Regions from separate parts of the Nocardioides renjunii genome, predicted to be linked through region 1. Evidence: predicted binding sites of a transcription regulator. Region 1 holds the regulator's gene; the other holds the start of a gene.
What was found. Region 1 encodes LexA, which represses DNA repair genes until DNA is damaged. Its sites were predicted from a motif close to TCGAACANNTGTTCGA; they were not measured.

Region 1 (7,425 bases):
GCCGGCGATCGCCTTGTCGCGGTTGAACGGCTCGGTGGCGCCGGAGCGCTTGAGCACCGTGAGCTGCATCTTCTCGACCGTGGTGAAGCGACGGTCGCACGCCGCACAGGTGCGACGCCGGCGGATCGAACCACCGTCGTCGGCGACGCGGGAGTCGAGGACCTTGGTGTCCTCGTTCTTGCAGTAGGGACAGTGCATGGTGGTCCTCCTCTCGCGTGCTCAGGGCGCACCTCGTACACCCTGTACAACAGGGTGGCGCCTGTGGATCTTCCTGTGGACATCTAGGCTGTGCCTGTGCGTAGCCGCCAGCGGCCTGTGCACCAGATGTGGATAACTACAGCGGTGTAACTACTAGATGTAGTGGTAACCGTACGCGCCGACCACAACGCTTGGCAAGCGAATGCCGAACCTCGTCGGATCAATTTCCGACCTCGCACAAAACCGCAGGTCAGTGCTCTGCTGGCCGGTCGCGGAGCGGCGTGTCGGACCTGTCGGGTGGCCTGTTTCGACCACCCACTCAGGCCACATCGGCCACAATGGACCCCGTGTCCACGGGGAAGAGAGCAGGCTCGCGCAGAGGCGCCAGCCCGCCCCGGACGCTGAACAGGACGGCGCTCCTCATCTGCGCCGCGATCACCGTCTGCGTGGTCGCGTGGGGCTACCTCGTCTACGCCGCCATCGACTTCGGTACGGCGGCGCGCGACGGCGGCGACGGCTCCACCTGGCTGTTCATGGCGCTGGCGTGCCTCGGCGCGATCGCCTGCCTGTTCGTGGGGCTGCTGCTGGTCGCGCGCCTGATGCGGGCGCTCGGTATCACCCAGCCGCCGGACACGCCGTCGGAGCCCCGGCCGGTCGGCGGAAAGCGCGCGGCGCGCTGATCGTGGAAGATCCGAGTCACGTGGTGGCTCGGATCTTCCGTGTTGTTCAGCGGATGACGAGCTGCGGGAGGGCCTCGACGATCTGGAGGTCGGAGGCCGCGCCGGCAACGGTCAAGGTCTCTGGGATGGCGAGCCAGTCGCCGTCCCCGATGCGGTACTCCCCCGTGTAGGTCGTGTCGAGGCTGACAGCGACGGTCGCCTTCTGCGTGTAGACGTGCGTGACGTCGAGGTCAGGATGCGGCCGGCCCGGGCTAGCCGTCGTGGTGCTCGACCCGTCGCCGAACTGGAACGTGTAGCTCGTCGGCACCGCGCGGATCGAGACGGCTTGCCGGGCGATGGTGCGGACCTGGGTGATCGCCGCGTTGTCGAGCGTGTAGAAGTTGGTCTCGAAGTTCACCAGCGTCTTGCCGCCGGGAGGCTGCACGACGAGCCTCGAGGCCGGCCACTTGATGCTCTTGAACTCGCGAATGATGAGCTGGGTGATGTTGACCTCGTCGACCTCCTCGGCCGGTACGCAGACGTCGCCGACGTCCGTGCCGTCCATGTAGACGTCGTGGACAAAGCCCTCAGCCCCGTCCTCGTTGCACTCGACTTGCTCAGAACAGATGCCGCCGTTGCCGCACTGGATGGTGACGACCCAGGTGTGGCCGTCGCCGGAGCTGGAACTGGACGAGTACTCCGCGTAAGTCCAATTGCACTCGGCATTCGCCTGCTCCCACCCCACTGAGATGCAAGAAGAAGCGGCGACAGCTGGCGGCTCGCGAAGAGCGGACCCAACAAGAGACGAACTCAGAACCATGACCGCTAGGAGAGCCCGCATCACAGGATTCCGAAATGCGTCACAACCCACTCGCCGCGCTTCTTGCCCAGAGTCACGCGGATCGTTGTGCGGCCGCCCGGAAGCGTCTCCGTCGTCCCATCACCGCGGATGATCCTAGTCTCTGGCAGTTCCTTGGTCAGGTCGAAGGTAGGCGGCTCATCCCCCACGCGCTTGACCTGGACGATCTTGGAACCGGCGAATTTAGCGCTCCCGCCCTCGGCGTAGACGTCAGCAACCGACGCAACAAATGACTGGCAAGCCGCGCAGTCAGGAGTCATTGCGTCGTACTCGTCCGTCTCCCCCGTCACCTGCATCTCGTCCCCGGCCTTCACCCACCTCCGGATGAAGCCCTCCGCACTCTCCGCCTCAGCGGTTTCCGTCTCCGTCGGCTCGTCGGTCGGAGACGTCGACGTGGGCGGCGGGTCGGGCATCTTTGGCTCCGGCTTGTCCTCCGAGCACCCAGCGAGGAGCAGGGGAACGGCGAGAGCGGCGGCGAGCGCGCGGCGTACGTGCATGAGGTGCCTTCCCGAGAACAACGTCAGCAGCCCTGAAACTACCCATTCGGGCGACCGGTCAACCACCCCCGGGGACAAACCTGTGGAGAGACGCCTGAGGGTGGCGGCGGACGACATCGAACAGACGGCCGCGCAAGCAATGTGCCGCCACCCACGTGCATCGCGCGCGATCTGCCGCCACCCACGAGCGCCAGAAGCCATGTGCCGCCACCCACAAGGCAAGGCCCGCAAATGGCGCCGAGGGGCGGGCCACCAGGCCCGCCCCTCGCCTTCCCCTTGGTCCACCAGCCGGGGTCGAAGCGGCTGGTGGAGGCCTCTGCGTCAGTCGGTGACGACCGGGACGCGGAGCTTCTGGCCAGCCGAGAGGCTGGCGGAGTCGAGGGCGTTGAGCCGCTCGATCTCGGTCATCATCGACCGGACGTCGCCGTCGGTCGCGAGGTCGCTGGCGATCCCCCACAGGGTGTCGCCCGGGGTGACCTGGACGATCTCGGTCGGAGCCGCCTGGCCGGCCTCATCGGTGCCGACGGCACCGCCGGCGAGCACGAAGGCGACGGCGAGGACGAGGAACAGCGAGGTCAGGAAGACCACCAGCCGGCCGCGCCGCGACAACCGCACGGTCGAGCGGGTGCGGGTCGGGGCTGCGGCGAAAACGGGGGCAAGGCTGAGGGTGCTCATGGTGGCCTCCTGGGGAAGAATCAGCCGGTCGTGGGTGTCGAAGGAATGTCTAGTCGGAGCCACCGACAGCGGCCTGGGCCACCGGGTGTCGATCAGACGTTCGATCGAACATGTGTACGACGTTAGAGCACGTGTTCGAACAATTCAAGGACCTGTTCGAACAATCGTTCGGGACAACCCCCTCGACCGCCCTGCGTGAGAGCGACACGCGGAGTTCGAACAGGTGTTTGATCCCGCCGGCCCGGGAGGTCTACGGTGTCAGCACCCGCCACCTCCGACCGATCCCGGTCGTCCGTGAGGTGGCCACCACGCCCGGGAGGACCTGACCGAGATGGCCAAGAACGAGGACCACAACGTCGTCGAGATGCCCGACGGACCTCCCGACGCCACCGGACTGACCCCGCGTCAGCAGCGCGTGCTCGCCACCATCAAGGACTCGATCGAGACCAAGGGCTACCCGCCGAGCATGCGCGAGATCGGCCAGGCAGTGGGTCTCACGTCGTCCTCGAGCGTCGCCCACCAGCTGCGCGTCCTCGAGGGCAAGGGCTTCCTCAAGCGCGACCCCAACCGGCCGCGCGCCCTCGAGGTCTTCCTGCCCGAGGTGATGGCCGCGCGTCGCTCGATCTCCAGCGGCGAGGAGTCGAGCGTCGACGAGACCGGCATCGGCGACCTCGCCCCGACCGCCGTCAACATCCCGGTCGTCGGCCGCATCGCCGCCGGTGGCCCGATCCTCGCCGAGGAGCAGGTCACCGACGTCTTCCCGCTGCCCAAGCAGCTCGTCGGCGACGGCACGCTCTTCCTGCTCGAGGTCTCCGGTGACTCGATGGTCGACGCCGCGATCTGCAACGGCGACTACGTCGTCATCCGCCAGGAGCAGACCGCGACCAACGGCCAGATCGTCGCCGCGATGATCGACGGCGAGGCCACCGTGAAGACGTTCCAGCGCAAGGACGGCCACGTGTGGCTCCTCCCCCACAACAACGCCTACGACCCGATCCCCGGTGACAACGCCACCATCCTCGGTGTCGTCACCGCGGTGCTCCGCAGCCTCTGACCGTACGTCGCGCGCGGGGCCGTGTAGCCTCGCGCCGATGTCGCCCACCGGTCCTGACGCCATCCCGGACGCCGGGCTGTTCCGGACGCGCCCGGGCAACCGGCGCCGGCTGACCCCGGCCGGCGAGGCGGAGCTCGCCCGGCTCGCCACCGCGGGCGAGCAGTCCGGCTGGCTCAGCCCGCTGGCGTACAACTTGACCATCAGCCACAGCCACCGGTTCGTCTGGTACCGCGTCGCCAAGGTGGCGACCCGCACGATCCGGCACCATTGCGAGGCGCACGGCGTGGCCCTCGACGTCGACCACGCGATGCGGGTGCACTACCCGCTGGCCGCGTTCGCCGACTACCTCGCCTTCGCGTTCGTGCGCGACCCGCTCGACCGCTTCGTCTCCGCGTGGCACGACAAGGTCGTCGACCACAACTACTACGACTTCGACCCCGCGACGCACGAGCGGATGCAGACGGTCGAGGAGTTCGCCCGCTGGACCGCCGCGCAGGACCTGTCAGCGGTGCCGGGGACCGACCAGCACCTGACGCTGCAGAGCCGGATGATCGACCTCAACCGGGTGGACTTCGTCGGCCGCCTCGAGACGTTCGACCGGGACTTCGCCGAGGTGTGCGAGCGCATCGGTGCGCCCGCCGTACCGACCCGGCCGCAGAACCAGACGGCGCCCGGCGGGCGGGACCGGCAGGCGTCCGCCGAGCTGCGCGAGCTGGTGGCGCGGTTGTACCGCCGGGACTACCAGGTGTTCGGCTACGAGCCGGCTTGATCCGTACGCCGTCACGGCCGGACGTCATGGCCGCTGGTCGTCCCGGTGACCGCACGCCATGACGCTGTCGGCGTACGTCATGGGCGACGGCGGCCGGAGCGACCCCGCGCCATGACGTAGGCCGCCGCGGGCCATGACGTACGCCGCCCGCGCACGGCCGCCGATCACACGAGCGCGACGATCAGGACTGGCCGAGCCGCTTGAGCGCCTGGCGGACGAGGCCGGGGTCGGTCGTCGACCACATCGGCGGGAGCGACGCCTTGAGGAACCGGCCGTAGCGCGCGGTCTCGAGGCGGGGGTCGAGGACGGCGACGATGCCGCGGTCGGTCGTGGTGCGGATCAGCCGCCCAGCGCCTTGGGCAAGCAGGAGCGCGGCGTGGGTGGCGGCGACCTGCATGAAGCCGTTGCCGCCGGCCTGGTCCGCGGCCTTCTGCCGCGCCGACATCAGCGGGTCGTCGGGACGCGGGAACGGGATCCGGTCGATGATCACGAGCTGGCAGGTGTCGCCGGGGACGTCGAGGCCCTGCCACAGCGACAGGGTGCCGAACAGGCAGGTGTGCGGGTCCTCGACGAACTGGTTGGCGAGCTCCGGCAGCTGGGCGTCGCCCTGCGCGAGCGTGGTGAGGTGGGGCAGCCGGGCACGCACCGCCTCGGCCGCGGTCTCGGCGGCGCGGCGCGAGGAGAAGAGGCCGAGGGTGCGGCCGTCGGCGGCGTCGACGAGGTCGCAGATCTCGTCGAGCTGCGCGGGACCGAGGCCGTCGCGGCCGGGCTGCGGCAGGTGGCGGGCGACGTAGAGGATGGACTGCTGGCCGTAGTCGAAGGGCGAGCCGACGTCGATGCCCTTCCACGGCAGCGCCGTCTCGTCGTCGGTGGTGGCGATCTGCGAGCCGACGCGCTCGGTGGGCTTGAGGCCGAGCGAGGTGGCGACCGCGCCGAACTCGCCGCCGAGCATGAGCGTCGCGCTGGTGAAGACGACGGTCTTGTCGGTGAGGAGCTTGTCGCGCATCGGGCCCCACACCTGCAGCGGTGCGACGTGGAGGCGGGCCGGGAACCGGTCGCGGGCCTCGCCGAGCCAGAGCACGTCGGCCTGGGAGCCGGCGGCCATCCGCTCGGCGTTGACGAAGACCTCCTGCACCATGCCCTTGGCCTGGGTCCGGCCGGCATCGCCCTCGCCCTCCCCGCCGGACTCGCGCGGGAAGGCCGACAGCACGCCGCGCGCGGCGTCGCGCACCAGCACGAGGGCGTCGGCGAGCTGGGTGGAGACGTGGTCGATGCGGCCGGGCGGGGTGGCCTCGAACGCCTCAGCGAGCTGGGCGGCGGCGTCCTCGAGGTCGCCGGCCGGGTCGCCGGCGGCGGACTCGGTCCAGCGGCTCGCGCGGCGGGCGGCCCGCTCGATGTCGGAGACGCTGAGCTCGTCGGTGGCGGCCTGGGTGACGCGCGCGGTGAGCTCGTGGGCCTCGTCGATGACGACCGTGTCGTAGTCGGGGATCATCGGCACGTCCTCGATCGCGTCGATCGCGAGGAGGGAGTGGTTGGTGACGATCAGGTGGCTGCGCTGCGCCTTCTCACGGGCGAGCTCGGCGAAGCACTCCTGGCCGAAGGGGCACTTCGCGGCGCCGAGGCACTCGCGGTGGTTGACCGAGACCTGGCGCCACTCGCGGTCGGTGTGGCGGGGCGCGTTGTCGCGCTCGCCGGTGCCGCCGTCCTCGGTCTCCTCCTCCGCCCAGGCGCGCAGCTCGAGGACCTTCTCGGCCATCGAGCCGACGGGCATGTCGACGAGGGCGCCCTGGTCGTCGGGCACCCCGGCGCGGATCCGGTGGAGGCAGGCGTAGTTGGAGCGGCCCTTGAGCACGGCGTACGACGTGTCGACCCCCGGCACGTCCTTGACCGCCTCGACCAGGCGCGGGAGGTCGCGCTCGACGAGCTGGTGCTGGAGGGCGAGGGTCGCGGTGGCGACCACGACGCGCTTGTCGTGGAGCATCGCCGGCACGAGGTAGCCGAGTGACTTGCCGGTGCCGGTGCCGGCCTGGACGAGCAGGTGCCGACCGTCGCGCATGGCGTCGGCGACCTCGCTCGCCATCTCGACCTGGCCGTCGCGCTGCTGTCCGCCGAGGGCCGTGACCGCGGCCGACAGGACCGCCGTGACGGGCGTGCCGGCGGGCGCGGTGGGAGTGGCGGTCTCGGGCACCAGAGAACCCTACGCGGCGGCGCCGACAGGGCGGCGTACGTCATCCACAACGCGCCGCCGGGTGGGCGTCAGTAGTCCTTCTTGCGGCCGATCTGCCGCTGGATGCGGCTCTCGGGCTGGCCGAGGACCTTGGCCATGATCTTGACCCGGTAGCGGTAGGCGATCACGCCCAGGACGATGATGACCAGGAGCCAGAACATGGGACGAGCCTACGCCGCCCCGGCAAGGTCGGACCTCCCCAGCGAGTCTCGAACTTCTGGGGGCGTGCACGCCTGCAGAAGTTCGGGTTTCCCCGCATATGCGGGGAAACCGAAGGGGGCACACGCAGGACGAGCGCGTCAGACGACGGCGCCCGAGTCCTCCGGCGTCCGCTCGACCTTCTCCTTCTTCACCCGGCTGAGCGGCCACTTCTCCTGCATGTAGGTGAGGAGCGGGGTGGCCATGAAGATCGAGGAGTACGTACCGACGATGAGCCCGACGAGCAGCGCGATGGCGAAGTCCTGCAGCGAGTCGCCGCCGAGGACGG
Region 2 (7,425 bases), 2.1 Mb from region 1:
ACACCGCTCGAGAGCACATTGTGGGTAGATCGATGCTCGCTACGGCTGAGGGGTGCAAGAGCGGCCCGGCTGCGGGGTACCGTCACGTGATCCCTCCGCCGTGAGGTGGGTCGGAGCCGGCTGAGCACCGACGTGGACCACACACCGCCATCCGCGGCACCGCCGCGACGACGGCGACGACCCCTGCCTCGATGAGTGCCGTGCGGCACTCGTCGAGACGTGCGCGACCCCACCCCCGCAAGGAGCTTCCCATGTCCCCACTCAGGCGCTTCGGCCCTGCCGGCCTCGCGCTGGGCACCATCGCCACCCTCTTCGCCGCGGTCGGGTACGCCGCAGCGCCCGATGCGGCGCCCGTCCCCACGTGCGCAGAACCAACGCCCCCGATCACCGTGGAAGCCCTGTACGCCTACGACAGCTGTCGCTTCGACCGGATCGAGGCACTCCTGGCGAACCATGACGCGTCCGAGGGCACTCCTGCGCCCACGCCGACCCCCACCCCGACTCCGGAACCCACCCCCACCCCAACGCCGACCCCGACCCCGACCCCGACCCCGACACCGGAACCCACTGCGACCCCGACTCCGACACCGGAACCCACCCCGACCCCGACACCCACCCCGGAACCGACACCCACCCCGGAACCGACCCCGACGCCCACGCCGACGCCGACGCCCACGCCCACGGGCTTCCCGGACGCCGCAAGCACGGGAGTCCCCGCTGGGGTCGCCCTCGAGCGGTACACCGGGCCGTGCATCTTCCGTGAGTCCCACGGCTCGTCCGCTGTCATCGACGGCAAGGACGTCCGCGCGACGTGCAACGAGCTGGTCGCCTACCACCCGTTCTCGCTCACCATCCGCAACAGCCGCGTGCCTCGTGTCGAGGTGACCGCGCGTGACCAGCGCCTCGACATCCGCGACAGCGACGTCGTCGCCGGAGGCTGGTCGGACGGTGCACTGTGGGGCTCCAACATCACCGCCACCCGGGTCGAGGTGACGGGCGGTCAGCACTCCGTGCACTGCATGGACAACTGCACCATCGTCGATTCGTGGCTCCACGCCCAGTACAACCCTGCCGGCGGCAGCGTCCACTCGAACGCCTTCCTCACCAATGGCGGTGACGGAATGGTGCTGCGGCACAACACCTTGCACTGCGACTCGATCCTCAACTCGACCGACGGTGGGTGCACGGCGAACGTCTCCCTCTTCGGCGACTTCGGGCCTGTGCGGGACGTGCTCGTCGAGAACAACCTGCTGAAGGCCAACAACTCGTCGATCTCCTACTGCGCGTACGGCGGCTACTCCCCGAGCAAGCCCTACCCGGTCGCAACGCAGATCCGCTTCATCGGCAACGTCTTCGAGCGCGGTCCCAACCGCCGGTGCGGCGTCTACGGACCGGCGACGGCCTTCCAGACGTCGGCCGCCGGGAACGAGTGGCGTGGCAACGTGTGGGACTCGGGAGAGCCCGTCACGGGCGGCTGATCACCCCGTCGACCACTGCCAGCGCGGCGCGAGAAACAGGGGGAGGACTCAACCGGAGTCGCGCAGCCCCTCGCGGTGCAGCCGCCATCGCGCAGGCCGAGGGCGATGCGCTGGGCCCTGGTGAACAACCGTGCCGTGCGCCCGAGGTCGAGCGGTCGGGACGCCGTGCCGAGCACCACCGGGATGATCCCGGCCTCGCACGCCAGCCGGCGTGCCTGCCCGGCCGACATCCGCGAGCCGTCGTCGAGCAGTGCCGTGGCCTGCTCCGCCATCAGCTGCTCCAGGGTCATGGTCACCACGACGGTGGCGTTGACTCCCGCCGTCTGTGGCGTGGCCTCGACGGGGAAGCGCTCGACGTACTCGACGAACGCCTCGCCCAGGCGTCGACGGAGCGGCGTGAAGCCTCCGGACTCGTCGCGCAGCTCGGACTCGAGGTGCCGGGCCGGGTTCGCGAGCGCCAGGAGGTGGCGCTCGAGGACGGCTCCCACGTGGGACGGCACGGTGAACCGGCCGTGGCAGCGGCCCTCTCCGTCGTCGCGCAGCGTGAGCTCGACCCCCGCAGCGGCTCGGGACTCCTCCGCCGCCAGCACGGCCTCCTCGTGGGACTCCCCCACCTCGGGCGCGACGACGTCCAGGATCCGCTTGCCGATCTGCCGCAGCTCACGGGCGTCGTGTCGGGCGGCGAGCCGCAGGAGCGTCTCCTCGGCGAGGCCGCGCACGTCGGCGTCGACCCGAGGCGGGAGGGCGTCGACCGCCTCAGCGATCACGCGCGCCTGCTCCGAGCGCAGCCCGCCGGAGGTCAGCCCGTCCGAGACGCACGGGTGCTGCTCGAGGGCCCGGCCCAGGGACAGGTCACGCTGGGCGTCTCGCCGGGTCGTGCGGGTCTGCACCGCCAACCAGGCGGCGGCGTCGCGCAGCCCGTGGGTCTCGCCCACGTCGTCGGAGGCCGCGAGGGCCCGAGCCGTCACCGCGTCGAGCTGTGACCGCACCTCCGTCAGCGCGAGGAGCGCGGACTGCTTGTCCGCCGTCACCATGAACGCCGGCTCGACCGACGCCACCGCCTTCAGAGCGGCCCCGAGGTCGGCGGCACACGCGATGATCGGATGCACTGGCCACCTCCTGGCACGCTCACGGGACACCGCCCTGGTCCGGGGCGGAGCGGTGAGGCATGACTGGCGGCGCCGTTGCCAGGTCGTCACCGGGTGAGCCAGAGGCGTCCCGTCAGCACCACGACGGGTTCTATGGGTGACTGTCCCGATCCCGGGATCCTCGTCACCTCAGACGATGGATTCGTGGTGGACCGGCGTGCTACGCACTATCGTACACCTGTTCGAAAACAGGTGCAAGGTCGCTGCGCCTCAGCCGTGGAAGAACTCCGCCAGGACCGGCGCCAGCAGGGCGGGGTCGGCGACGTGTCCGGCCACCTCGAGCGTGGTCCGTCGCGCATCGCGGAGGTGGGCCGCCGCGGCGTCGGCGGCGGCGCCGAAGTAGTCGACGGGCAGGCCGGCGGAGTGGGGGTCGGTCGTGGCGCCAGTGGTCAGCAGGACGGGTTGTGCCACGGCCGCGAGCAGGTCGGCGGGCGGCGCTCCGTCACCGAGGCAGGCGGCGTCGTAGGCGAGCGTCGGCGCAAGCGCGCGCAGCGCTGGCCACACCGGCGCGGCCTCGGCAGCGGCGATGTCCGCGTCGGCGGAGCCGGCCAGGTGCATAAACAGACGCAGCGCCTGGTCGGGGTCGTCGGCACCGAGCGCAGCGGCCAGGTCCGCCCGGTAGGCGCGCCAGGCGCCGAGCATCTCCTCGTCGAGCTGGTAGGGGACCTCGTGGACGGCGATCCGGTCGACCGGCAGCCCGGCCGCGGCAGCCGACAGCGCGAGGGCGCCACCCGACGACGCACCGAAGAGGTGCGCCCGCCCGCCGGTGGCGTCGATGACAGCCGCGAGGTCCTCGACCTCACGCTCCACCGCGTAGGGCTGGGTGTCCCCGCTGTCGCCCCGCCCGCGCCGCCGGTAGGCGACCACGGTGAACGCGTCCGCCAGGTGCTCGCCGAGGGGACGGCTCTCGGATCCGTCGTCCAGCCCGCCGCTGACCAGGACCACCACGGGTTCCTCGTCGCCGAGCAGGTCGTAGCCGATGGGTGTGCCGTCCGCTGACGTCACGTGCGCCATGGTGGTGTGTCCTCTCGTCGGGTGCCTCCCACCCTAGGAGTGGTCAGCCCCGGCCGAGCGGGTCCGCCAGCAGCAGCCGGGTCCACAGGTCCGCGAGCCGATCGGCGTACGTCGCCGGCGTCCAGCCCGCGCAAGGGCCACGGCGTGGTGGTGCGAGGGCCCGGCGAAGAGCCGGCCACGTGGGCCATGGGCTCGCTGGTCGAGCACCTGGTCGGCGCCGCCGAGCCCGAGGGTGCTGAGCGTCTCGCTCGTCGCCCAGCCGCCCGGCATCGCGACGCCCCCCGGTTCGTGGCCCTCACGGCACTGGGCGGGCTGATGGCGGCCGCGCGAGCTGACGCCGATCAGTACTCGTCGCCCTCCGGCGGCTCGGGCTCGCGGGTGATGTGCATCGCGGCCTCCTCGGCGGACGCACCGGCGCCGTCGATGCCGACGTCGCGGGCGCGCTCCTGGTTGTCGACGTCCAGGCCGAGGCCCTCGTCGGGCTGGACGAGCCGCCCCGTGCGCTCGTCGGCCTCGTCGAGGCCGAGCTGCTCGTCGAGGGCGTTCTCGTCCTCGTGGTCGTCGTCCGCGTCGTCCTCGGCGTAGGGGTCGATGTCGGGCTCCTCCTCGGCGAGCTTCTCGTCGAGCGACTCGCCCCGGAGGCGCTCGGCCTCGGTGGGGTAGTCGTCGTAGCCCTTCGGCGCGCGGTCGGGGGGCGAGTAGCCCCGGTCGAGCACGTCGTCGACGTCCGTGTCGTCCAGGGTGTCCCCGGACTGGAGCTGGTCCTCGTCGTCGATCGACAGGTCGCCGTAGGTCTCGCGGTCCTCAGTCATGCCCCCACCCTGTCCGACCGACCAGCGCGGGACAAGGCGCGGGACAAGCCGCGTGCCCCCGTCAGCCGAGCTCGCGCTCCAGCGCCTCGGTCAGCAGCGTCACCAGGGCCTCGGTCTGGATGTTGGCCGAGGACGTGACCTCCTCGTCAGAGCCGTCGAGCGCCCGGGCGGCGAGGCCGGCCTTGGAGTCGATCAGCTCGGCGATCCGCGTGTCGATGGTCTGCGCGGCGATGATCCGCCACGCGGTGACGGGGTCGCTCTGCCCGATCCGGTGCACGCGGTCGATCGCCTGCGTCTGCTCGGCGTCGGTCCACGACAGCTCGGACAGCACCACGTTGGACGCCACCTGCAGGTTGACGCCGACGCCGGCCGCGGCCAGCGAGCAGACGATCACCTGCACGTCGGGGTCGTTGACGAACGCCTCGATGGCCCGCTCGCGCGCCTTCGGGGTCTGGTCCCCGCGGATCGAGGCGTGCTTGAGCCCGCGCCGGGTGAAGGTCTCCTCGGCGATGTCCATGACGTCGACGTGGCGGGCGAAGAAGACGACCTTGCCGACGTTGCGCGCCAGCTGCGCGGCGTAGTCGGCGGCGAGCCCGGCCTTGGCGCGGCCGATGCGGCGGAACATCGAGAAGACGTTCTCCCCACCCGTGCCCTGGTCCATCTCCTCGCGCTCCCACGTCGCGACGCGGCGGACGAGCTCGTGGTCGATGCCCTCGACGACGGAGCCCGTACGACGGGTCTCGAGCGCCGCCCTGTAGCGCTGCACGAGCCGCCGGGCGAGGTCGTCCTCCGCCGCGCGGATCGAGCGGGTGTCCTCGTCGTCGAGCTCGACGGGGATGTCGGCGATGCGGCGGGCCGGGATGTCCTCGGCGACGTCGACCTTGCGGCGCCGCACGATGCCCATGTCGATGACGGCCTTGCGGGCCGCGGGGTAGAACGGGGCGTCGGCCGGCGTCAGCTCGGTCTCCTCGAGCCGCTCCATCAGCCGGGCCATCGGCTTGGTGTCGTCGATCCAGCCGAGGAACTGCCAGATGGCGCGGAAGTCCTCGATGTCGTTGATCAGCGGCGTGCCGGTCAGCGCCATCAGCAGCGGGCGGGCGGTGCGGGTGCGCAGCCGCTCGGACAGCTCGAGCACGTGGCGCGAGCGCTGCGAGGTCTTGTTCTTGATGAAGTGCGCCTCGTCGACGACCATCCCGCGGAAGCCGAAGCTGCCGAGCCAGCCGGCGTGCCGGTCGAGGATCTCGTAGTTGACGATGATGACGTCGGCGAACGCGTCGACCTGGTCGCCGTCGCCGTGGATCACCGTGGCGCGGCGGCGCGGGGTCCACCGCTCGGTCTCGCGGGCCCAGTTGGTCTTGACGACGTTGGGGCACACGACCAGGAGCGGGAACGCGTCGGCGGCCTGGGCGGCCAGCAGGGCCTGCGCGGTCTTGCCGAGGCCGGGCTCGTCGGCCAGCAGGAAGGTGCGGTGGCCCTCCGCAGCAGCGGCGATCAACCGGGCCTGGTGCGGCATGAGCTCGAGCTTGCCGGGCGCGTTGAGCGAGGTCGCCTCGGGAAGGTCCATGCACGAGGACGAGCCGCCGAGCTCGAAGGAGCGGAACAGCGGGCCGAGGAGCTCCCACGTCGCCAGCTGCCCGTGGACGCTGCGGCGCTCGCGGCCGATGTCGAAGTCGGGGACGAGGAACGGGTTGGCCAGCTGGTGCTGCACGACCGACTGCGGGATGACGCGGCGCTCGAACAGGCCCGGGCCCGACTCGTCGTCGGGCTTCGGCTCCTCGGCGACGGCCTCGATGCCGGCCTTGCGCAGCATCTCCAGGCGCAGGTCGCGGGCGCTGTCGGTGATCACCGAGTCCTCGGACAGCAGGCCGAACAGGGAGGGGTCGCGTGTCGCGGTCTTGGCCAGGATCGTCGCGATGCCGTCGAGGCGCTTGAGCTCGTCGGCCTTCTGCGCGTCGCTCAGCTCGGTCGAGGCGCGCACGTGGGTGCGGTGCTCGCGCGCCAGCAGCGCCACGACCTGGAACCGGACGCGTTGTCCCGGCGCCAGCGGGCCGCGCTGGACCGCGGACTCGAGCTCGCGCACCGCCCGGGCCAGGACGGGGACGATGCCCTCGTTGTCCTTGTGGCGGGCGTGCGCAGGGGTGCGGCGACTGCCGCGTGAACGCTGGCGCTGGGCCAAGGTGTCCTCCCGGACGGGGTACGCGTCGTGGAGCAGGCGAGCCTGTCGGCGCTGACCTGCACGGCGCGGCGTGGAGGTGTGGAGCGGGCGTCAGGTGCGCGGTGGCCGGTGGATCTGGGGTGATCACAGCGGTACGGCGTCTGGAACGCTGGGACCACTGTAGCCCCCGGGGGTGCCTTGCCGGTAACCAACGCCTCAGCGCGTCGGACGGTGGTCGACGATCCGTCGCATCTTGCCCACCGACCGCTCGATCGAGGCGACGTCGACGACCTGCACCGCGACACTGACGCCGATCGATTCCTTGATCCGCCGCACCAGCTCGTCCTGTGCGAGCGCGGCCTCGTGCGCCGAGGTGCCCTCCCGGCGCTCGACGAGGACGGTGAGGCTGTCGAGGTTGTCGGCGCGGTCGAGGTGGCACTGGAAGTGCGGGGACAGCGCCGGCAGGCCCAGCACGACCTCCTCGATCTGCGTCGGGAACAGGTTCACCCCGCGCAGGATGATCATGTCGTCGGTGCGACCGGTGATCTTCTCCATCCGGCGCATGGTGCGTGCGGTGCCCGGCAGCAGCCGGGTGAGGTCGCGCGTGCGGTAGCGGATGACCGGCATCGCCTGCTTGGTCAGCGTGGTGAGGACGAGCTCGCCCTCCTCGCCGTCGGGGAGCACCTCACCGGTGACCGGGTCGATGACCTCGGGGTAGAAGTGGTCCTCCCAGACGTGCAGCCCGTCCTTGGTCTCGACGCACTCGCTGGCGACGCCCGGCCCGATGACCTCGGACAGGCCGTAGATGTCGACCGCGT

Region 2: a site for LexA is predicted at 2,797-2,812, ahead of SHK17_RS06345 (DUF222 domain-containing protein). Genes of this name have one in related genera too.

The regions. Positions count from the first base shown of each region.
Region 1 covers NZ_CP141058.1:3,648,100-3,655,524, forward strand. Annotated here, with positions in the region: gene nrdR (transcriptional regulator NrdR) at 1-198, opposite strand, end outside; gene SHK17_RS17490 (hypothetical protein) at 546-878, shown strand; gene SHK17_RS17495 (hypothetical protein) at 925-1,602, opposite strand; gene SHK17_RS17500 (hypothetical protein) at 1,698-2,279, opposite strand; gene SHK17_RS17505 (LysM peptidoglycan-binding domain-containing protein) at 2,535-2,888, opposite strand; gene lexA (transcriptional repressor LexA) at 3,220-3,942, shown strand; gene SHK17_RS17515 (sulfotransferase family 2 domain-containing protein) at 3,980-4,711, shown strand; gene SHK17_RS17520 (ATP-dependent DNA helicase) at 4,893-6,899, opposite strand; gene SHK17_RS17525 (hypothetical protein) at 6,968-7,099, opposite strand; gene secD (protein translocase subunit SecD) at 7,238-7,425, opposite strand, start outside.
Region 2 covers NZ_CP141058.1:1,330,272-1,337,696, reverse strand. Annotated here, with positions in the region: gene SHK17_RS06350 (hypothetical protein) at 252-1,478, shown strand; gene SHK17_RS06345 (DUF222 domain-containing protein) at 1,385-2,587, opposite strand; gene SHK17_RS06340 (alpha/beta fold hydrolase) at 2,837-3,640, opposite strand; gene SHK17_RS06335 (DUF5709 domain-containing protein) at 3,982-4,452, opposite strand; gene SHK17_RS06330 (DEAD/DEAH box helicase) at 4,514-6,628, opposite strand; gene paaK (phenylacetate--CoA ligase PaaK) at 6,824-7,425, opposite strand, start outside.